DNA from 2 places in the Dechloromonas aromatica RCB genome. Region 1 is predicted to be linked to the other one. Evidence: riboswitches for the same ligand, from Rfam matches in the RefSeq annotation. Region 1 holds a riboswitch; the other holds the start of a gene.
What was found. A riboswitch is a leader RNA that binds a small molecule or an ion and turns the genes downstream of it on or off. The one in region 1 is predicted to bind S-adenosylhomocysteine.
Positions count from the first base shown of each region.

Region 2: linked by a shared signal. The riboswitch ahead of ahcY (adenosylhomocysteinase) and the one ahead of metH (methionine synthase) in region 1 are both predicted to bind S-adenosylhomocysteine.

Region 1 is NC_007298.1:53,879-65,181, forward strand. It holds gene metH (methionine synthase) at 1-3,476, opposite strand, end outside; S-adenosyl-L-homocysteine riboswitch at 3,557-3,627, opposite strand; gene bamE (outer membrane protein assembly factor BamE domain-containing protein) at 3,677-4,171, opposite strand; gene DARO_RS00255 (rhodanese-like domain-containing protein) at 4,255-4,653, shown strand; gene DARO_RS00260 (Bcr/CflA family efflux MFS transporter) at 4,633-5,835, opposite strand; gene DARO_RS00265 (YifB family Mg chelatase-like AAA ATPase) at 5,828-7,324, opposite strand; gene DARO_RS00270 (accessory factor UbiK family protein) at 7,331-7,573, opposite strand; gene DARO_RS00275 (TorF family putative porin) at 7,812-8,585, shown strand; gene glnK (P-II family nitrogen regulator) at 8,671-9,009, shown strand; gene DARO_RS00285 (ammonium transporter) at 9,020-10,519, shown strand; gene DARO_RS00290 (hydrolase) at 10,635-11,177, opposite strand; gene purU (formyltetrahydrofolate deformylase) at 11,177-11,303, opposite strand, start outside.
Region 2 is NC_007298.1:203,473-214,775, forward strand. It holds gene ahcY (adenosylhomocysteinase) at 6-1,418, opposite strand; S-adenosyl-L-homocysteine riboswitch at 1,500-1,561, opposite strand; gene DARO_RS01010 (HD-GYP domain-containing protein) at 1,583-2,788, opposite strand; gene metK (methionine adenosyltransferase) at 2,853-4,016, opposite strand; gene DARO_RS01020 (lysophospholipid acyltransferase family protein) at 4,176-5,018, shown strand; gene DARO_RS01025 (lysophospholipid acyltransferase family protein) at 5,025-5,900, shown strand; gene DARO_RS01030 (GNAT family N-acetyltransferase) at 5,897-6,403, shown strand; gene dapF (diaminopimelate epimerase) at 6,464-7,294, shown strand; gene DARO_RS01040 (DUF484 family protein) at 7,291-7,962, shown strand; gene xerC (tyrosine recombinase XerC) at 7,968-8,855, shown strand; gene DARO_RS22985 (hypothetical protein) at 8,993-9,145, shown strand; gene DARO_RS01055 (class I SAM-dependent rRNA methyltransferase) at 9,219-10,409, shown strand; gene DARO_RS01060 (hypothetical protein) at 10,460-10,741, shown strand; gene DARO_RS01065 (carbohydrate porin) at 10,816-11,303, shown strand, end outside.

The DNA of each region.
Region 1 (11,303 bases):
GCGTTGGCCGGGGCATCGAGCAGGGCGAACAACTCGCGCTTGGCGGTGTGGTCTGGACAAGCCGGGTAGCCGGGGGCGGGGCGGATACCTTTGTATTGTTCGGCAATCAGTTCGGCATTGGTGAAGGTTTCATCGTGGGCGTAGCCCCAGTATTGGGTACGTACTTGCAGATGCAGCCATTCAGCGGCGGCTTCGGCCAGACGGTCGGCCAGCGACTTGAGCATGATCGCGGAGTAGTCGTCGTGGGCGGCTTCAAATGCAGCGACACGCTCTTCGATGCGGTGGCCGGCGGTGACGGCAAAGGCGCCGACATAATCGTTTTCACCAATAAAATCAGCCAGCGCCATGTTGAAGCGACCTTTTGGTTGCTTGTGTTGTTGACGTAGGCCCACCCAGCGGGTCAGTTCAGTCGTCCGGCTTTCATCGCTGTAGATGATGATGTCTTCGTTCTCTGCCTTGGCCGGGTAAAGGCCGAAGACGGCACGGGCGCTCAGCCAGTTTTCGCTGATGATCTTGCCGAGCATTTCCTTGGCATCGGTGAACAACTGGCGAGCGGTTTCGCCGACCGTTTCGTTGTCGAGAATGGCTGGATAGCGACCGGCCAGATCCCAGCTTTGGAAGAACGGTGTCCAGTCGATCAGTAGCGCCAGATCGCTCAGGCTCGGGTTGAGCGTCTGCAGGCCGAGCTGTTTCGGCTTGGCCGGTGTGAACGGCTCGTTCCACGTGAAACGGTTGGCGCGGGCTTCAGCCAGCGTAACCATCGTCGCGCCCTTGCGGCCTGAGTGTTCGGCGCGAACAGCCTCGTATTCGGCGACGATTTCAGCCATATAACCATCGCGCTGCTCGGTGGAGAGCAGCTTGGTGGCGACGCCAACGGCGCGCGAGGCGTCTGGCACGTAGACGACAGCGCCTTCGGTGTTGGGGGCGATCTTGATCGCGGTGTGGGCGCGGCTGGTCGTCGCGCCACCGATCAGCAGCGGCTGCTTCATGCCTTGGCGCTGCATTTCGCTGGCGACGTGGGCCATTTCCTCAAGCGACGGGGTGATCAGGCCGGACAGGCCGATGATGTCGACGCGGTGTTCGAGCGCCGCCTTCAGGATGTTGTCACAGGAGACCATGACGCCGAGGTCGATCACGTCGTAGCCGTTGCAGCCGAGCACGACGCCGACGATGTTCTTGCCGATGTCGTGCACGTCGCCCTTGACCGTCGCCATCAGTATCTTGCCCTTGCTGCCCAGGCCGGTGCGGGTCTTTTCCGCTTCGATGTAGGGCAGTAGGTGGGCGACCGCCTGTTTCATCACGCGGGCCGATTTGACCACCTGCGGCAGGAACATCTTGCCGGCGCCGAACAGGTCGCCAACATGGTTCATGCCGGCCATCAGCGGGCCTTCGATGACGGCGAGCGGTGGCTTGCCTTCAGCTTCGAGCTGGGCGCGGACTTCCTCGGTATCCGCCACGACGAAATCGGTGATGCCCTTGATCAGGGCATGTTCGAGGCGCTTCTCAACGCTCTGCTCACGCCAGCTGAGGTCCGGTCCGGTGTCCTTGGCTTTGCCTTCCTTGACCGTCTGGGCGAAATCGACCAGCGCCTCGCCCGCATTCGGGTTGCGGTTGAGCACCACATCCTCGACCTTCTGGCGCAATTCCGGTTCCAGATCGTCGTAGATGCCAAGCATGCCGGCATTGACGATGCCCATGGTCATGCCGTTCTTGATCGCGTGGTAGAGGAAGACGGTGTGGATCGCCTCACGCACCGGGTCGTTGCCGCGGAAGCTGAACGAGACGTTGGATACGCCACCGGAGATGTGGGCGTGCGGCAGGTTCTGCTTGATCCAGCGCACCGATTCGATGAAATCGACCGCGTAGTTGTCGTGTTCCGGGATACCGGTGGCGATGGCGAAAATGTTCGGGTCGAAGATGATGTCTTCAGCCGGGAAGCCGATGCTCAGCAGCAGGTCGTAGGCGCGCTTGGAAATCTCGGTCTTGCGGGCAAACGTGTCGGCCTGGCCCTTCTCGTCGAAAGCCATGACAATGACCGCCGCACCGTAGCGGCGGGCCAGCTTGGCCTGCTCGATGAACTTGGCTTCGCCTTCCTTCATCGAGATCGAATTGACGATGCCCTTGCCCTGGATGCACTTCAGGCCCGCTTCGATGACCTCCCATTTCGACGAGTCGATCATGATCGGCACGCGCGAAATGTCCGGCTCGGAGGCGATCAGTTTGAGGAATTTGTCCATGGCGGCCAGCGAATCGAGCATCGCCTCGTCCATGTTGATGTCGATGATCTGGGCGCCGTTCTCGACCTGTTGGCGGGCAACGGCCAGCGCATCGTCGAAACGGCCTTCGAGGATCATGCGCGCGAAGGCCTTGGAGCCGGTGACGTTGGTCCGTTCGCCGACGTTCACGTAGAGCGAGCCGGGTGTGACGTTGAAGGCTTCGAGACCGGACAGGCGCAGCGCCGGTTCGATGGCGGGGCGCTGGCGCGGGCTGACCGTCGCAACACGTTGGGCGATGGCAGCGATGTGCTCCGGCGAGGTGCCACAGCAGCCGCCGACAATATTGACGATGCCGGCCTTTGCCCAGCTTTCGATTTCGTCGGCCAGCATGTCGGCCGTTTCGTCGTAGCCGCCAAAGGCATTGGGCAGGCCGGCGTTCGGGTGGGCCGAGACGTAGCAGTCGCAGACGCGGGACAGTTCCTCGACGTACTGGCGCAGTTCCTTGGCGCCGAGTGCGCAGTTCAGGCCGAAACTGACCGGCTGGACGTGGCGCAGCGAATTCCAGAAGGCCTCAGCGGTCTGGCCGGATAGCGTGCGGCCGGAAGCGTCGGTAATCGTGCCGGAGATCATCACCGGCCAGCGACGCTGGGCGATGTCGAAAAACTTCTCGATGGCAAATAGCGCGGCCTTGGCATTCAGCGTGTCGAACACCGTTTCAACGAGCAGGATGTCGGCGCCGCCTTCGACCAAACCGGTGATGGCCTCGACGTAGTTGGCGACCAGTTCGTCGAACGTGACGTTGCGGTAGCCCGGATCATTGACGTCCGGCGAGATCGAGGCGGTACGGCTGGTCGGGCCAAGCACGCCGGCGACGAAGCGCGGCTTGGCCGGATTGGCGGCGGTGAATTCGTCGCACAACTGACGGGCCAGCTTGGCGCCTTCGAAATTCAGTTCGTAGACGAGTTCCGACAGGTTGTAGTCGGCCTGCGATACCGCGGTCGAGTTGAAGGTGCAGGTCTCGAGAATGTCGGCGCCGGCTTCCAGATATTCGCGGTGGATGCCGCCGATAATGTCTGGCCGGGTCAGGACCAGCAGGTCGTTATTGCCCTTCAGGTCGTGGGGGTGATCCTTGAAGCGCTCACCCCGGTAATCAGCTTCCTGCAGGCCGTGCCGCTGGATCATGGTGCCCATGGCGCCATCGAGGACGAGCAGGCGTTGCTGGAGCAGGGAAGAGAGTTCGGCGGTACGGTTTGGCTGCATGGATCACCTCGGCAAAGCGAAATTGCACCGGGGACGCCGCAAAAACGAACGGCGCCGCAAACCGGGGCAAGGAAAACGCGGGTTTGCGAGCGCCGTTGATCATTGCCGAGCCTGGCCCCCGAATTAAAGGGTCGCAGCGCTCCTCGGCAGAAGCGTTAGTTTACCGGGGGCCGCTCAAGCTGCCAAGGATATTGATTTGTTTAGCCTTTCACGGCGACGCGCTTCGAGGTCTTCTTGACCCCGCCGCTGTTCGTGTCGAAATGCACCATGAAGTAGGTTTCGTCCATCGGCGGCATACCTTCGATGCGCCATTCCCAGATTTCTTCACGCAGATTGTTGAAGGTCTGTTTCGAGCCAGGTGCGCCGAGCAGGCGGCGAATATCGTCCTTGCTCATGCCGACGCGGACCTTGGCGTAGTTGGCGTCGTTCAGCACCTGCTCGACCTTGGCGACCACGTGATCAAGGCCGAAGGTGATCATGTAGCAACTGCTGCCGTTCGGCTGGCGGGCGTATTCCCAGGTCGCCGTGCCGTCGTCGTTCCAGTGGATGAAGCCGGGCTCGCCCATGCGGCTGCGCACTTCGGCCTGGGTCGTGACACCGGGCTTGATTTCCTGCAGGTTGAAGTAATCGCAGGCCGGCAGGGCTGCGGCCACGATGGCGGTGGCGGCAGAGGTGATCCAGGCAGGCAGTTTCATGTGGGCTCCATGACGAGGGGGCAAGGCAGTTTACGCTTTCCCGAGCTTGCTTTCATAATATCGGATTACTCTAATTTTCGGATATGCCGATGCAGCACCTCGATCCCCTTGCCGCACATGCCTTCCTGCAGCACCAGCCGCTCGCCGTGCTGGTCGATTGCCGGACGGAAATCGAGCATATGTACGTCGGCCACCCGGCCGGTGCCGAGCATGTGGCGTGGCAGGAGGGGCCGGACTGGGAGATTGATCCGAAATTTGCCGACAAGGTGAAGCGGCTGGTGCGGGGTGATCTTTCCCGACCATTGTTGCTCATTTGTCGCAGTGGAAGGCGTTCGGTCGATGCCGGGCTGGCCCTTGAGGCAGCCGGTTTTACCAACGTGATCAATGTTCTGGAAGGTTTCGAAGGTCCGCTCGACGAGGACTATCACCGCGGCAAGCTGGGTGGCTGGCGCTGCCGTGGACTACCGTGGTACCAGTCTTAGGCGTTGGTGGAGCAGGGCGGCGAGGCCACCGGTCAGCATCAGCCCGGCCATGCCGAGCGCCAGTGTCAGGGTCGAGCCCCATAAGGCGGGGGCGATCAGCGCGGCAACCAGACCGTTGAAGCTGGACTGGAAGAAGGTCTGGCACGATGCGGCCAGGCCGCGCTGGGCCGGGAAGGGGTCGAGCGCGAAGATGGTCAGGCAGGGCATGGCCAGCGACATGCCCATGGTGTAGACGAAAATGGGTGCCACGCTCCATGGCAAGCCGGGTGGCAAGGCAACATTCACCGTCAGGTTGATGGCGGCTGCGGTGCCCATGACCGCATAGCCAAGTCCGATGGTGCGGGGTAGCGAAACCCTGCCGGCCAGTCGGCCAGATAACCATGAGCCGCACACCAGGCCACTCATCGCCGGCCCGAACAGCCAGAGGAAGCCGGTTTCAGCCACACCGAGGTGCCGCATCAGGAAGACCGGGGCGGACAGGATGTACAGGAAGAAACCGCCGAAATTCATCGACAGTGCGGCGCAAGCCAGCAGGAAAGGCGGCGAGGTCAGCACTTTCCAGTAGGTTGAAGCGAGATAGGCGGGGCGCAGCGACTGGCGTTTTTCCGGCGGCAAGGTTTCGGGCAGCAGTTTCCAGCAGGCCAGCCACAATGCGGTCGTCGACAGCACGAGAAAGGCGAAGACCGAACGCCAGCCGAACAGCGTTTGCAGCCAGCCGCCAATGACCGGGGCGATGGCCGGGGCCAGCGCAAACATCATGGTGATCTGTGACATCAGGCGCTGGGCTTCTGCGCCATCGAACAGGTCGCGCACGATGGCGCGGCTGAGCACGATGCCAGCGCCAGCCGTGATGCCCTGCATGGCCCGCCAGAACCACAGGTGCTCGATGCGCGTGGCGAGAGTGCAACCCGCCGAGGCGATGGCAAACAAGCCAAGGGCGATCAGGATGACCTTGCGGCGTCCGAAACGGTCGGCAATCGCGCCGTGCCATAACGTCATCAGCGCGAAGGAGAACAGGTAAATGGACAGCGTCTGCTGGACTTCAAGCGGGGTCGCATGCAGTTTTTCGCCGATCTCGTGGAAGGACGGCAGGTAGGTGTCGATCGAAAATGGCCCGATCGCCGACATAGAGGCGAGCAGGATGGCGATGCCGCGCGTCTCGCGCCGGCTGACCTCAGCCACGGCCAAAGCGCCGGTACTGGATGGCCTCGGCGATGTGGGTGGCGCGGATGTCGTCGTTGCCGGCCAGATCGGCAATGGTTCGGGCGACTTTCAGGATGCGGTGCCAGGCCCGGGCCGACAGGTCGAGCTGCGTCGTCGCCTGTTGCAACAGCTTGCTGCCGGTTTCGTCGGGCTGACAGCAGGCATCGACTTCCTTGGTGTTCAGGCGGGCGTTCGGCTTGCTCTGGCGGGTTTGTTGCCGCACCTGGGCTTGCTCGACGCGAGTGCGCACGGTTTCCGATGATTCGCCGTCGGCCTTGCCGGACAGCGCGTCGGACGGCAGGGCCGGCACTTCGATGATCAGGTCGATGCGGTCAAGAAAGGGGCCGGATAGCTTGCCTCGGTAACGGGCGATCTGGTCCGGCGTGCAACGGCATTTATTATTGCCATGTCCCAAAAATCCGCAGGGGCAGGGATTCATTGCCGCAATCAACTGGAATTCGGCCGGGAATTCGGCATGGCGGGCTGCCCGGGCGATATGGATGCGCCCGGATTCCAGTGGTTCGCGCAGAGTTTCGAGTACCTTGCGGTCGAACTCGGGCAATTCGTCGAGGAACAGGATGCCCTGGTGAGCCAGGCTGATTTCGCCAGGCCGCGGCGGATTACCACCACCGACCAAAGCGACCGCCGAAGCGGTGTGATGGGGCTGACGGTAAGGGCGAACGCCAAAGGCCTCTGGTTGGAATTGCCCGACCAGCGAAAGGACAGCGGCCGAGGCTTTGGCCGCTTCGCCTTCGAGGCGCGGCATCAGGCCTGGCAAACGGGCGGCGAGCATCGATTTGCCCGAACCGGGCGGGCCGACCATCAATAGAGAATGGTTTCCAGCCGCGGCAATTTCCAGCGCCCGCTTGGCCTGACTCTGACCTCGAACCTCGGAAATATCTGGAAATTTTGGCCAGTTTTCGGTATTGGCTGTGGCCACTGCGGGCGGCAGCAATTCGCGATCAGCCAGGTGGGCGCAGACATCGAGCAGCGAACGCGCCGCCAGAATGTGGGTCGAACCGGTCAGTGCGGCTTCCTGGGCGCTGGCTTCAGGCAGGATGAAGGTTTTGCCGTTGTCGCTGCTTTGCAGGGCCATGGCCAGGGCACCGCGAATCGGACGCAGTTCGCCAGACAAGGACAATTCGCCGGCAAATTCGTAATCGGCCAGCGCTGGCGTTGGAATCTGTCCGCTGGCTGCCAGGATGCCGAGCGCGATGGGCAGGTCGAAGCGACCGGACTCCTTGGGCAGGTCGGCTGGCGCCAGATTGACGGTAATGCGTTTGCTGGGGAATTCGAAGCCGGAATTGACGATGGCCGCGCGGACACGGTCACGCGCTTCCTTGACCTCGGTGTCGGGCAGGCCAACCAGCGTGAAGCTGGGCAGGCCGCTGGCGAGGTGCGCCTCGACAATGACTGGTGGCGCGTTCAGGCCATCCAGCCCGCGGCTGTATGCGATGGCCAGCGCCATGTTGTGCTACTGGCCCGAGCGGGCCTTTTCCAGCGCGTCGACGCGGGCTTCCAGCGCCTGCAGCTTTTCGCGGGTGCGGGCCAGTACTTGCGCCTGAACGTCGAATTCTTCGCGCGTCACCAGATCGAGTTTGGCGAAAAAGCCACCCATCATGGCCTTGGCATTTTTTTCAATGTCCTTGGCTGGCGAGTTGGCAAACAGGGCGCTCATCTTGGCGCCAAATTCTTCCAGTGTCTTGGGGTCTAGCATGGTGTTCCTCCGTGAGCCTCGAGTTTAACACAGGGGAATTTAGCGCTCTTTTGAGTGATCGCTCGGCGATGGTGCGTAACTGTCTGTAACCGCACAGTTTTGGTGCGACAAATTGGTGCATTACATTTGGAATAGCCGGAAATCCTTTGATTGGTATCAAAAAAACAACCTGGCACGGCTTCTGCTATTGCTGTGTTGTAAATATTTTTCACTTGAAACCTTCTGTTGGAGAGAAACCATGAAGAAATCACTGCTTACCCTGGCCATCGTTGCCGCCTTTGTTGCCCCGGCCTTTGCCGAAGAAGCTGCTGCCCCGGCACCCGCCCCTGCTTTGACCGGCAACATCGGTGTGGTCAGCGACTACATCTTCCGCGGCATCAGCCAGACCCAAGGCCACCCGGCGCTGCAGGGCGGCTTCGACTACAACCACTCCAGCGGCCTGTATGTCGGTGTGTGGGGCTCCAACGTCTCTTGGGTGCAAGTGAATCACTATAAGGACAACAGCAGCCTGGAAACTGACTTCTACGGTGGCTTCAAGGGTGGTTTCGCTGATGACTTCACCTACGACCTCGGCGTCATCAAGTACTACTACCCGGGTACCTCGCTGGGTGGCGTGACGCCGGACACGATGGAAGTCTATGGCGCCATCGGCTGGAAGTTCATCACCCTGAAGTACAACCAGACGATTTCGCAATACATGGTTGGCTGGACTGGCACGCAAATGGAAAACACCCGTGGTTCCGGCTATATCGATCTGTCGGCGAACTACGATCTGGGTGAAGGCTGGGGGGTTAACGCCCACGTCGGTCATCAGAAGATCAAGCACTACAGCGATGCTTCCTACACTGACTGGAAGCTGGGCGTGACCAAGGATGTTGGCTTTGGCGTGTTCGGTCTGGCTTACACCGACACCAATGCCAATACCTGTGGCGATGCTGTCCCGGCTTACTGCTGGAACAACAAGAATGTCGCCAAGGGTACTGCCCTGCTGTCCTTTACCAAGACTTTCTAAACCAATTTAAAACTTCCCCTGCCAGTGCACCGGCCGGCGCCGGTGGGGGAAAACAGATTTCAACCTTTATGAGGACTTACTCATCATGAAATTCGTTACCGCCATCATCAAGCCGTTCAAGCTTGACGAAGTGCGTGAAGCGTTGTCCGCCATCGGCGTGCAAGGCATCACGGTCACTGAAGTGAAGGGTTTCGGCCGGCAGAAAGGGCATACCGAGCTGTATCGGGGCGCCGAATATGTCGTCGATTTCCTGCCCAAGGTCAAGATCGAAGCCGCTGTCAGGGACGATCAGCTCGATCAGGTCATCGAAGCCATCGAAAAGTCGGCATCCACCGGCAAGATCGGCGACGGCAAGATCTTCGTGTTCGATGTCGAACAAGTCATTCGTATCCGGACCGGTGAAACCGGTACCGATGCCCTCTAAGGAGCGACCCATGAAACGCTTACTCGCATTGCTGGCCCTGGTCGGCGCCGTAGGTTTCGGCGCCCCAGCCTGGGCCGAAGAAAAAGCTGCAGCGCCCGAAGCTGTTGCAGCTACCGCCCCGGCCGCAGCGCCGGCTGCGGCGGCGCCTGCCGCAGCACCCGCTGCTGCCGCACCTGCCGCTGCTCCTGCCGCGGCACCGATCCCGCCGAACAAGGGCGATAACGCCTGGGTGATGATCAGCGCTGCGCTGGTCATCCTGATGTCCATCCCGGGTTTGGCCCTGTTCTACGGTGGCCTGGTTCGCACCAAGAACATGCTGTCGGTGCTGATGCAGGTGTTCGTCACTTTCTCGCTGATTTCGGTCCTCTGGGTGGTCTATGGCTACTCGGCCGCCTTCACCGAGGGGAACGAGTTCTTCGGCGTGCTCGACAAGCTGTTCCTGAAGGGCGTGACGGTCGATTCCGTGGCGGCCACCTTCTCCAAGGGTGTGAACATCTCCGAGTTTGCCTACGTGATCTTCCAGGGTGCCTTTGCGGCCATTACCTGCGGCCTGATCGTCGGCGCCTTCGCTGAACGAGCCAAGTTTGCCGCCATCCTGGTCTTCATGGTGATCTGGTTCACGTTGTCCTACATCCCGATGGCTCACATGGTCTGGTACTGGGCGGGTCCGGATGCCTACATCGATGCTGCTGCTGGCGAGTTGGCCGGCAAGACGGCTGGCTTCCTGTTCCAGAAGGGTGCGCTCGACTTCGCCGGCGGTACCGTGGTGCATATCAACGCCGCCATTGCCGGTCTGGTTGGTGCCTACATGGTGGGCAAGCGTAGCGGTCTGGGCAATGTCTCGATGGCCCCGCACTCCCTGACCTTGACGATGATTGGTGCATCCTTGCTGTGGTTTGGCTGGTTCGGCTTCAACGCCGGCTCCGCCCTCGAAGCCTCTGGCGGTGCTGCGCTGGCCATGGTCAACACCTGGGTTGCGACGGCTTGCGCCGCACTGTCCTGGATGTTTGCTGAATGGATCCTGAAGGGCAAGCCTTCCATGCTGGGTGCTGCTTCCGGTGCCGTCGCCGGTCTGGTGGCGATCACTCCGGCCGCCGGCTTCGTCGGTGTGATGGGCTCCATCATCATCGGCCTGCTGGCTGGCGTGGTCTGCCTGTGGGGTGTCAATGGCCTGAAGAAGCTGCTGGGCGCAGACGACTCCCTCGACGTGTTCGGCGTCCATGGTGTCGGCGGCATCCTTGGCGCCATGCTGACCGGTGTCTTTGCTGATCCGGCCCTGGGTGGCACGGGCGTCTATGACTATGTGGCCAACGCCGTTGGTCCTTACGACATGACTGCCCAGTTGATCTCCCAGGCCTGGGGCGTCGGTACCGTGATCGTCTGGTCCGGCGTCGTCTCCATCGTTGCCTACAAGCTGGTCGATATCGTGATTGGTCTGCGTGTGCCGGAAGAAGAAGAGCGTGAAGGTCTCGACCTTACCTCGCACGGTGAAACCGCTTACCACCACTAATCAGGTCTGTAGTCTCTCTCCCTTCGGGCACCTTCGGGTGCCCGTTTTTTTTGCGGTATTTGTTTTTGCCCGTGGTTTCCGGGTGATCGCCGTGGAAAGGGCGAGGCGGCGCTGCTTACTTGATCAGCGGGAGCAGGGTCCGGAACTCACTCGTTCCGGCCTGATGCAGCCACTCGAAAAGGACCATTTCGGTGGTGACGATACGGATGCCGCCAGCCCGCATCCGCTCAATGGCGGCGCTGCGGTTTTCCGGGGTGCGCGACGAGGCTGCATCGGCGACCAGATAGACCTCAAACCCGGCAGCCTGCAGGCCGAAAGCCGTTTGCAGCACGCAGACATGGGTTTCGGTACCGGTCAGGATGACCTGTGGCCGTTTGGCTGCCAGCAACAGGTCGACGATGCCGGGTTCGGCCGCGCAGGAGAAGTGCGTTTTTTCGAAGAATCTGGCGCTACCCGCTGCATCGCGGATGGCCTGGACGCTGGAACCCAGACCTTTGACGTATTGCTCGGACACGAAGGCTGGGATGTCCAGGAGGCGAGCACCTTCAAGCAGGCGAGCCGAATTGGCCGTAACGCGCTCGTTGTCGTGAATGGCCGGCGCCAATTTTTCCTGAATGTCGACGATCAGCAGCAGCGAATCGTCACGTCGAATCAGCATCAGCGGAAAACGACCGTCTTGTTGCCGTGAACGAGGACGCGATCCTCGAGGTGATAGCGCAGGCCACGAGCGAGTACCGTCTTCTCGATGTCCTTGCCGTAGCGAACCATATCTTCGGGCGAATCG
Region 2 (11,303 bases), 150 kb from region 1:
ATCGCTTAGTAGCGGTAGTGGTCGGCCTTGTACGGGCCTTCCTTCGGCACGCTGATGTAGGCGGCCTGTTCGTCGGTCAGCTCGGACAATTGGGCGTTCAGCGTCTTCAGTTGCAGACGGGCTACCTTTTCGTCCAGGTGCTTGGGAAGCGTGTAGACGCCGACCGGGTACTTGTTGGAACCCTTGACTGCCTCCGTCCACAGCTCGATCTGGGCGATGGTCTGGTTGGCGAAGGACGACGACATCACGTAGGACGGGTGGCCCGTGCCGCAGCCGAGGTTCACCAGACGGCCCTTGGCGAGCAGGATGATGCGCTTGCCGTCCGGGAAGATGACGTGATCGACTTGCGGCTTGATCTCTTCCCACTGGTACTTCTCGATCGAGGCGACGTCGATTTCGTTGTCGAAGTGACCGATGTTGCAGACGATGGCGTTGTTCTTCATCGCAGCCATGTGGTCATGGGTGATGACGTGGAAGTTGCCGGTCGTGGTGACGAAGATGTCGGCCTTGTCGGCGGCGTATTCCATGGTGACGACGCGATAGCCTTCCATCGCGGCCTGCAGGGCGCAGATCGGGTCGATTTCGGTGACCCAGACTTGTGCCGACAGGGCGCGCATGGCTTGGGCCGAACCCTTGCCCACGTCGCCGTAACCGGCGATGACGGCAACCTTGCCGGCGATCATCACGTCGGTGGCGCGCTTAATGCCATCGACCAGCGATTCGCGGCAGCCGTAAAGGTTGTCGAATTTGGACTTGGTGACGGAATCGTTAACGTTGATGCCCGGGAACTTGAGCTCGCCACGCTGATGCATCTGGTACAGGCGATGCACGCCGGTGGTGGTTTCCTCGGTGACGCCCTTGATCTGGGCCAGGCGCACGGAGTACCAGGTCGGATCGACGGCCAGCTTGGCCTTGATGGCGGCGAAGAGGATGGTTTCTTCTTCGGAGCCCGGCTTGGCCAGCAGGGAGATGTCCTTTTCGGCACGGGCGCCGAGGTGCAGCAGCAGGGTGGCATCGCCGCCGTCGTCGAGAATCATGTTCGAATAACCGCCGTCAGCCCATTCGAAGATGCGGTGGGTGTAATCCCAGTAATCGACCAGAGTTTCGCCCTTGACGGCGAAGACCGGGATGTTCTGCGCGGCGATGGCGGCGGCTGCGTGGTCCTGGGTCGAGAAGATGTTGCACGAGGCCCAGCGGACTTCGGCGCCGAGCGCGGTCAGCGTCTCGATCAGCACGGCGGTCTGGATGGTCATGTGCAGCGAACCGGTGATGCGGGCGCCCTTGAGCGGCTGGGTCTTCGCGAACTCTTCGCGAATGGCCATCAGGCCCGGCATTTCGGTTTCGGCAATGAGGATTTCCTTGCGACCCCAGTCGGCAAGGGAAAGATCGGCGATAACGTAGTCTTTGAATTCAGCCACAGTAAGCTCCTAAATAACTGTGACGGGGAGGGGAATAACGGCGTTGTTGCTCACCGGCGGCCCCCTGCGCCCGGCAGGGTTGATCAGTGAGCGCCGTTTTAAACCGAGCCTGGGAGGAATCTCCTGCAGCGCCCCTCGGTAGGTGACGGATTATAAATGCGTTTTCAAGCCTTGTCGCCAGCCCAGTAGCGGTCGACATCCTTGATGCCCCATTTGGCGGCATCTTCGCGGCCGGCAATTTTCTCGGGGCTGCGGGCGAGATCGATGGTTTCCGGGCGGATGTAGGCTTGCGATTTGGTCGAGAAAAAGACTTTGACCTTGGGTTTGAGCAGCGATTGCTCGCCTTGTTCGATGACCACGCCGAGCTTGCCAGACTCCAGGCGAACGAAGGAGCCGATCGGGTAGATGCCCAGGCTCTTGACGAAGGCCTGGAAGACGGATGGGTCGAAATGCCCCTTCCATTCCGCCATCCGTTTGATCGACTCAGCCGGATCCCAGCCCGCCTTGTAGGGACGGTTGGAGGTGACCGCGTCGTAAACGTCGCAGACAGCCCCCATCTTGGCGAACAGACTCATCGTGTCGCTGTTCAGTCCTTTCGGGTAGCCGCTGCCATCGATTTTTTCATGGTGGTGCAGGCAGACATCCTTGGTCATTTCGCTGATGCCGTTGCCCTCGAGCAGCAACTTGTAGCCCGCTTCAGGGTGGGTTTTGACCAAGTCGAATTCCTCGTCGGTCAGCTTGCTGGGCTTGTTCAGCACTTCAAGCGGAATCATCGCCTTGCCCAGGTCGTGCAGCAGTCCGGCCATGCCGGCATCGCGGACCTGTCGATCATCGAGGCCAAGCTGGCGGGCGAGGGCGATCATCAGGGCGCAGACGGCCACCGAATGCATGAAGGTGTAGTCGTCAGCCGTCTTCAGGCGGGCCAGGCTGATCAGGGCACCCGGATTGCGCATTACGGAGTTGGAAATTTCCTCGACCAGCGGTGCGGCGGCTTCGGCCTCGATGGCCTTTCCCATGCGCGCTTCCTGGAACATCGAAACGACGGCTTCCTTGCCTTTGGCGCAAATCTTGGCGGCGCGTTTGACTTCGTCGTTGAACGAAGCCTTTTCCTGCACAACGGGAGGTGGTTCGGGAATTTCCTCTGCGGTGACGATTTCTGTCGTGCCGGCAACCTCATCTGTTGCTACGTCGCTACCTTTGGACGCGTCGATCCAGACTTCCCTGATCGAGCTTTCCTTGATCAGGCACAGATCGTTTGGGTCGGTCAGGACGAACTTGGTCCGCCAGAACGGATGATCCAGCCAGGCGCCGCAGAAAGCCTGGAGGTGCATGCCGAGCGTCAGTTTTTCGACTGGTATTTTCTTCAACATATTTCGCAATTCTAACAAAAAGGGGGCTGCGCGCCCCCTTGTTTAATGCGAAGAAATGTAGGATTTACAGGCCGGCGTCACTCTTCAGCAGGTTGGCACGGTCGGTCGCTTCCCAGGTGAATTCCGGCTCGTCGCGACCGAAATGGCCGTAGGCGGCGGTCTTCTGGTAGATCGGACGGAGCAGGTCGAGCATGTTGACGATGCCCTTCGGACGCAGGTCGAAGTGCTTGCGAACGAGCGCCGTCAGGGTTTCGTTGCTGACCTTGCCGGTGCCGTAGGTCTCGACCATGATCGAGGTTGGCTCAGCGACGCCGATGGCGTAGGAAACCTGGACCAGGCAGCGTGAGGCCAGACCGGCGGCGACAATGTTCTTGGCGACGTAACGGGTGGCGTAGGCAGCCGAACGGTCGACCTTGGAGGGATCCTTGCCGGAGAAGGCGCCACCGCCGTGCGGCGCGGCACCACCGTAGGTGTCGACGATGATCTTGCGGCCGGTCAGGCCACAGTCGCCCTGCGGGCCGCCGACGACGAAGCGGCCGGTCGGGTTGACCAGGTACTTGATGTCGCCCTTGATCAGTTCCTTCGGCAGCACCGGTTTGATGATCTGCTCGATGGTGGCTTCGCGCAGGTCTTCCAGGCTGATGTCCGGCGAGTGCTGGGTGGACAGCACGACGGTGTCGATCGAGTGCGGCTTGCCATCGACGTAGCGGATGGTGACCTGCGACTTGGCGTCCGGGCGAGCCCACGGCAGACGGCCGTCCTTGCGCAGCATGGCCTGGCGCTCGACCATACGGTGCGACAGGTAGATTGGCAGCGGCATCAGCGACGGGGTTTCATCGCAGGCGTAGCCGAACATCAGGCCCTGGTCGCCGGCGCCCTGTCCGAGGTTGTCGTCATAGGCGGCATTGACGCCCTGGGCGATATCCGGGCTCTGCTTGTCGTAGGCGACGAGCACGGCACAGCCTTTGTAGTCGATGCCGTATTCGGTGTTGTCGTAGCCGATGCGCTTGATGGTGTCGCGGGCGACTTGGATGTAGTCGACATTGGCGTTGGTGGTGATTTCACCGGCCAGCACAACGAGACCGGTATTGCACAGGGTTTCGGCGGCAACGCGGGAATGCTTGTCCTGCGCCAGGATGGCGTCGAGGATAGCATCGGAAATCTGGTCGGCAACCTTGTCGGGATGGCCTTCGCCGACAGATTCCGAAGTGAAGAGGTAATCGCTCATGGAGTGCTCCAGTGGTCCTTTGATCCGGCGCTACCAGCTTTGGACCACGAGCAGGTGACGCTTTAGCAGAATTTATTAGTCGCCCCGCAAGTTGTCTGTTTAACTCGGCGAACGGATAATATTAAACTTTTCTCAGGGGGATTCAACCCCCGGGGCGTCATGGTTTTTCTTTTTCGCATTTTTTCCTTTTTGCCGCTGGGCTTGCTGCATGTGCTGGGCGGTGGATTCGGCCGCCTGATCTACTGGCTTTCGCCGACCTATCGGCATCACCTGCAGGAAAACCTGGCACAGGCCGGGATTGACCCATCGCTGCGCGGTGCTGTCGCGGCCGAAACCGGCAAGCAGATGATTGAGCTGGCACGAATCTGGATGCGTCCGCTGGAAGAGGCCGTGCCACTGGTCGCCGAGGTCGTTGGCTGGGAGCATGTCGAGGCAGCGCGGCAGGCCGGCAAGGGCATCGTCTTTCTGACGCCGCATCTCGGTTGCTTCGAGATTACTGCCCAGTACCTCTCCTCTTTCGGTGATATCACGGTGCTCTATCGTGCCCCCAAGTCTGCCTCCGCTCAGGAGTTGATCCTGATGGGCCGCAAACGTGAGCACCTGCATCTGGCTCCGGCCGACCTCTCTGGCGTTCGGGCATTGATCAAGGCGCTGAAGAAGGGCGAGATGGTTGGCATGTTGCCGGATCAGGCACCCAAGACCGGAGAGGGCGTCTGGCTCAAGTTCTTCGGGCGCTACGCCTACACCATGACCCTGGCGGCACGCCTGACCGAGACTGGCGCTGTCTCGCTGCTGACCTGGGGGGAGCGTCTTCCCGGCGGGCGCGGTTACCGTGTACATTTCCAGCTGCCGCACAATCCCCTGAGTGGTTCCACCGTCGAACGGGCGCAGCAAATCAATGATGAGGTCGAAGCCCTGATCCGCCAATGTCCGGCTCAATACCTCTGGGGCTACAACCGATACAAGCGACCGGGTGGCGCTGAGCCACCGCCGGCGGAGTAAGGTGTCGTGAAGATATTTCTCACCTGGATTCTGGTCGGATTTCTGTGGCTGCTGCACTGGCTGCCGCTACCCATTCTGCGTGCCCTTGGCGCCGGCCTTGGGCGTTTGCTTTACGCCGTTGGCCGGGAGCGGCGGAAGGTTGCGCTGATCAACCTGCGTTTGTGCTTTCCGGAAAAAACGGAAGCGGAGCGAGAGGAACTGGCTAAGCGGCATTTCGTCGCCTTCGCCCAGGCTGTGCTCGACCGTACGCTCTGCTGGTGGGGGTCCCGGGAGCGTCTGGAGCGTTTGTTTCGTATTCATGGCGTCGAACACCTGACCGATCCAGAAGGTCGCCCGGTGATCCTCCTCTCGCCTCACTTCGTCGGGCTGGATGCCCAGGCGACCCGCATCTCGATGTACGTGCCGGGTTGCAGCGTCTATTCCAACCAGAAGAATCCGGTCCTCAATAAACTCCTTTATGATGGCCGGGTGCGTTTCAGGGATGCGGTCCTGCTCTCCCGGCAGGACGGCATGCGCAAGATCATCAAGGCCATGAAAGATGGTTACCGCTTTTACTACCTGCCCGATATGGATTTCGGTCCCAAGGAGTCGATCTTCGTGCCTTTTTTTGGTGTCCAGGCGGCAACGATTCCCGCCTTGTCCCGGCTAGTGCGTTTGACTGGTGCGCGGGTCGTCCCGTGTATCGCCCGGCAGGTTCCGGACGGCTATGAGGTCGAAGTCATGCCGCCCTGGGAAAACTTCCCCGGCGAGAGCGTCGAAGCCGATACCGAATTCATGAACAAGTTTATCGAAAGCCAGGTGCTGCGCATGCCGGAGCAGTATTTCTGGTTGCACAAACGCTTCAAAACCCGGCCACCCGGAGAGCAGAGGTTTTATAAATGAACAGCAGCCTGAAAGTGGAAATCCGCCCCGTGACGCCGCCCGATGTGCCGGCGATCGCGGCCCTCGCTCGTGAAATCTGGCAGGCGACCTATCCTGGCATCATCACGCAGGAACAGATCGATTTCATGCTCGAGCAACGTTACGGCCATGAGCGTCTTTACGATGACCTGGAAGACCTGCACAAGTGGCTGGATCAGGCGTTCCATGGCGATCGTCGTGTCGGCTTTGCGTTCAGCGAGATTTACAACGACGAGTTCAAGCTGGACAAGCTCTACATTCACCCCGACGTGCAGCGCCAGGGGGTTGGCGGTCAGTTGATCGCCCATGTCGCTGAGCGCGCCAAAAAACAGGGCTACCCTTGTGTGATCCTGCAAGTGAACAAGCGCAACGTGAATGCCATCAATTCGTACAAGAAGTACGGTTTTGTGGTCCGCACGGCGACGGTAGACGACATCGGTCACGGCTACGTGATGGACGATTTCGTGATGGAGAAGAAACTTTAACAATTTGAGGCAAGCCCCTGTCTCTGCTATGCTTTTCCTAACCATTCAGCGGAGCAGTGCGTGAAACTCAAATTCTCCAAGATGCACGGTCTGGGCAACGATTTCGTTGTCCTTGACGGTGTTCGCCAGTCGGTTTCCCTGTCCCCGGAACAGTTGTGCTACCTGGCCGATCGTCACTTTGGCGTCGGCTGTGACCAGATTCTGCTGGTCGAAAAGGCGAGCCAGCCGGGGATCGATTTTCGCTATCGGATTTTCAACGCCGATGGCGGAGAGGTCGAGCAATGTGGCAACGGGGCTCGCTGTTTCGTCCGCTTTGTTCATGACGAAGGCCTGACCGACAAACGCGAGATTCGCGTCGAGACGATGCGAGGCATCATTTCGCCGCGCCTTGAAGGCGATGGCAATGTCACGGTCGACATGGGCATTCCCCGGTTTTTACCGGCTGAAATTCCCTTCCTGGCCGAAGACGACGTGATCATTCACCTGCTTGACGTCGCCGACGAAACGCTGGAAACCAGTGTCGTCTCGATGGGTAATCCGCACGCCGTGCAGGTGGTGGATAGTGTCGATACGGCACCGGTCGGTGAGCACGGGCCATTGATCGAAAAGCATCCGCGCTTCCCGCTGCGGGTCAACGCTGGCTTCATGCAGATTGTCGACCGGCATGCCATCAAGCTGCGTGTTTACGAACGAGGTTCGGGCGAAACGATGGCTTGTGGCACGGGCGCCTGTGCGGCCGTGGTGGCCGGCATTCGTCGCGGGTTGCTCGATTCGCCGGTGCGGGTGACCACCCGTGGCGGCGATCTGACGATTGCCTGGGGTGGCGACGAGCGGCCGGTGCTGATGACCGGCCCGGCAGTGACGGTATTTACTGGAGAAATCGAATTATGAGCGCCATGTTCCCCGAGGAAATCGCGGAGTATCTGAAGAACAATCCGAGTTTCTTCGAGCAGTACGCGGACTTGATGGCGCAGATTTTCGTGCCGCACCCGCACGGTGGTCGCGCCGTGTCGCTGGCCGAACGCCAGATGCTGACGTTGCGCGAAAAAAACCGGAGCACCGAAAGCAAGCTGGCCGAGTTGATCGCCTTTGGCGAAGAAAACGACCAGATCAGCGAGAAGGTGCACCGTCTTTCGGTGGCGCTGATTGCCGCTGAAACCTTCCAGGCCGTGATCCATCTGCTCAACTTCCATCTGCGCGATGACTTCTCCGTGCCGCATGTGGCACTGCGCCTGTGGGACAAGCCGGAAGAAATCGAAGGCTTGCCGGAATTTGCGGCAGTCAGCGAAGAGTTGCAGGTTTTTGCCGAAACGCTGGCCCGGCCTTATTGTGGTTCGACCGCCGGCTTCGGTACGGCTTCCTGGTTTGGCGAGCATGCCTCGCATATTCGTTCGCAGGCCTTGATCGCGTTGCGCAATGGCGGTGGCACGATCGGCATGATCGCGCTGGGCAGCGAGGACGCGCAGCGTTTCTACGCCGATATGGGTACGCTCTATCTTGAGCGTCTTGGCGAAATGGTTTCTGCCGCGCTGGCCCGGGTGACCAAGAGCGTGCTGTGACCCCGGTGCTTGCCGTCGACACGTGGCTGGCCGAACTTTCGGACCAGCGACGCCTATCGGCGCACACCGTTTCCAACTATCGGCGTGATCTGCAGAAGCTGCTGGCAGCAGCGGGAGATATACCGCTCGCCAGCCTGCAGGTGCATCACCTCCGCCGCTTCGTCGCGCAACTGCATGGTCAGGGGCTGGCCGGTCGTTCTTTGGCGCGGGCCTTGTCGGCCTGGCGTGGTTTCTTTCACTGGTTGGGCGAGCGGGGCATGGTGAAGGCCAATCCCTGCGACGGTATCCGCCCGCCCAAATCGCCCCGGATGCTGCCCAAGGCCTTGTCGGTCGACGAAACCTCACGCCTGCTGATGCCTGTCGACGACGATGATCCCGTCCAGGCGGCCCGCGACCTGGCGATGTTCGAACTATTCTATTCATCAGGTTTGCGCCTGGCCGAACTGGTTGCCCTTGATTGCGAGGCACTGGACGACATTGCCCACGAAAGTGAGGTTCGTGTATTGGGCAAGCGCAACAAGTTGCGCTTGGTGCCGGTTGGCAGCAAGGCGCGGGAAGCGCTTGCCGCATGGGCGGCAGTGCGAAATGAGCTGGCTAAGCCCGAGGAAAAGGCCTTGTTCGTCGGCCAGCGGGGGGGGCGCATCAGCCCGCGCATGGTCGAGGCCCGACTGGCGCGCCGAGCTGTGCTGCTGGGTTTGCCGACGCACGTGCATCCCCATATGCTGCGGCATTCCTTCGCCTCGCATGTCCTGCAATCGTCGGGTGACTTGCGGGCGGTGCAGGAGATGCTCGGACATGCCAGCATCGCATCAACGCAGGTCTATACGCATCTTGATTTCCAGCATCTGGCGAAGGTTTACGACGCAGCTCACCCAAGGGCGAAGAGCAAGTAATCCAATATTGGCAGATGCGCCATGGTCTGAACGACTGGCCGTCGAAATTGGCGAAAAATCAAGGCTTCGTTGACGATTCTCCTACCAGCCTCTATGATTGGCGGTTTCGAAAAATAGCCGGAATCAAGGAGTTATTCATGGCCATCAACCGTAATCGCCGTTCGTCCCTGGAGCGCCGCTGCGTTTCCAAGTCCACCAAGCGTCTGTTCAAGAGCACCGGCAAGACCATGTTCAAGGTCATGTACGCTGCCGAGTGCCATCAGCGTAACCGCAAGGCTCTGGGCGCTTAAGTTTTCGCCAGTATTCTGAGCCCCGGTTGCCGCAAGGTGACCGGGGCTTCTTGCTTTATAGATCGGGAAAAACATGGCTCAGCTGATTCTGCTTCCGGGCAAGGAGCGTTCTGCTTTCAAGCATCACCCCTGGTTGTTCGCCGGTTCGGTCGGTCGTCTGGAGGGTCGGGCCCGGCCGGGCGATACCGTCGAGGTCCTGGCCGACAATCTGCGTCCGCTGGGGCGGGCTGCCTACAGTCCTAAATCGCAGATTCGCGCCAGGTTCTGGACCTTCGATGCCGAAGAGTCGATCGATGACGCCTTTTTCAAGCGCCGCATCGCTGCTGCCGTGGCGCTTCGCCAGGCCCTGCCGGAGCTCCGTGGTCAGCAGGGGCTGCGCCTGATTCATGCTGAGTCGGATGGTTTGCCGGGGGTCATTGCCGATCAGTATGGCGATACGGTGGTCATTCAGCTGACTTCGGCCGGTGCCGACAAGTGGCGCAATGCCATCGTTGCAGGGCTGGTCAAGGCGACTGGTTGTGCTCGGGTCTATGAGCGTTCAGATTCCGATGTTCGCGGATTGGAAGGACTCGGTCCGACGACTGGCTGGCTGCACGGCGAGGCGCCGGCAACGCCGTTGTCGATTGATGAGAACGGCGTTCGTCTGGCGATTGATATCGCCGGTGGGCACAAGACCGGTTTCTATCTCGACCAGCGCGAGAACCGCGCTTTGCTCGGCCAATTGTCGGCCGGCAAGGATGTCCTGAACTGCTTCTGCTACACCGGCGGTTTTTCCCTGCAGGCCATGGCTGGCGGCGCGAAGAGTGTATTGTCGATTGACTCCTCCGGTCCGGCGTTGGCGCAGGCCAAGGCCAATCTGGCGCTCAATCCACAACTGCCGGCAGATCGTGCCGAATGGCAAGAGGCTGATGTATTCCAGGCGCTGCGCGATTTCCGCAAGGCCGGCAAGTTGTTCGACCTGATCGTGCTCGATCCGCCCAAGTTCGCACCTTCTGCCGCTCATGCCGATCGGGCAGCCAAGGCCTACAAGGACATCAATATTCTCGGTTGCCGTCTGCTTAAGCCGGGTGGTCTGCTGATGACCTATTCGTGTTCGGGCGGTGTTGGCCTGGAAATGTTCCAGAAAATCATTGCCGATTCGGCGCTGGACGCGGAACGCAGTGCGCGCATCGTGCGTCGGCTGTCGGGTGCTGCCGACCATCCGGTGGCACTGAACTTTCCGGAAGGCGAGTATTTGAAGGGCCTGCTGGTCCAGGTAGACTGAGCCAGTATCTTTGCCATCTGAACGTAATGCAGCCCTGATAGACTGAACAGATGCTTCAGTTGCGTCACTTCCTTCTCGTTGCCATCCTCTTCTTCGCCCAGCTGGCGACGGGGGCGCATGCGGTCGAGCATGCGGCTGGCGACGAGAAAGGCTTGCCGACCCATGCCTGCCAGCTTTGCCTGGCGGCACATGATCTTGGCGCAGCGCTGCCATCGCTGGTGGCTTTGCCGCCGGTGGTGGCTGTCCAGTCTGTTCCGGAAGCCTTGTCGGCTCATGGCCGCAGCGCTTTCCCGGCACCGCTCGCAACGCAGCGCGGTCCACCTCTTCTCTGAAATTTGCCGTATTTGACGGTCGACCGCCGCGTTCATGCTGATGGTCGATTTCTACGCATTTTCAGGGAAATTCCATGCAAAAATCATTTGCCATGGCGGCCTTGCTGGCCGCCTCGTGCGGCGTTCAGGCCGCCACCGATGCCGACCTTGCTGCCATCCGCAGTCAGATCGATGAGATGAAAAAAACCTACGAGCAGCGTATTGCCGCGCTCGAGCAGAAACTGGCCCAGGCCGAGACGAAGTCACGGCAAGAGCCGCAGCAAGTAGCCTCCGCGCCGGTCGCCAGCTCGTCGCCATCGGCCGCTGCCAATGGTTTCAATCCCGAGGTATCTTTGATCCTGCAGGGGCAGTACCGGAACATGAAGGATATTCCGGGGCGCGTCATCGGCGGGTTCGTTTCGGCCGGCGGGGAGGGCCTTAATAACCGAGGTTTCTCCGTCGATGAAACCGAGCTGGTGCTGGCGGCCAATATCGATCCCTACTGGCGTGGTCAGGCGATTGTCGCCATGGCCGATGGTCAGGCCAATATCGAAGAGGCGTGGTTCCAGTCGCTGGCCATTGG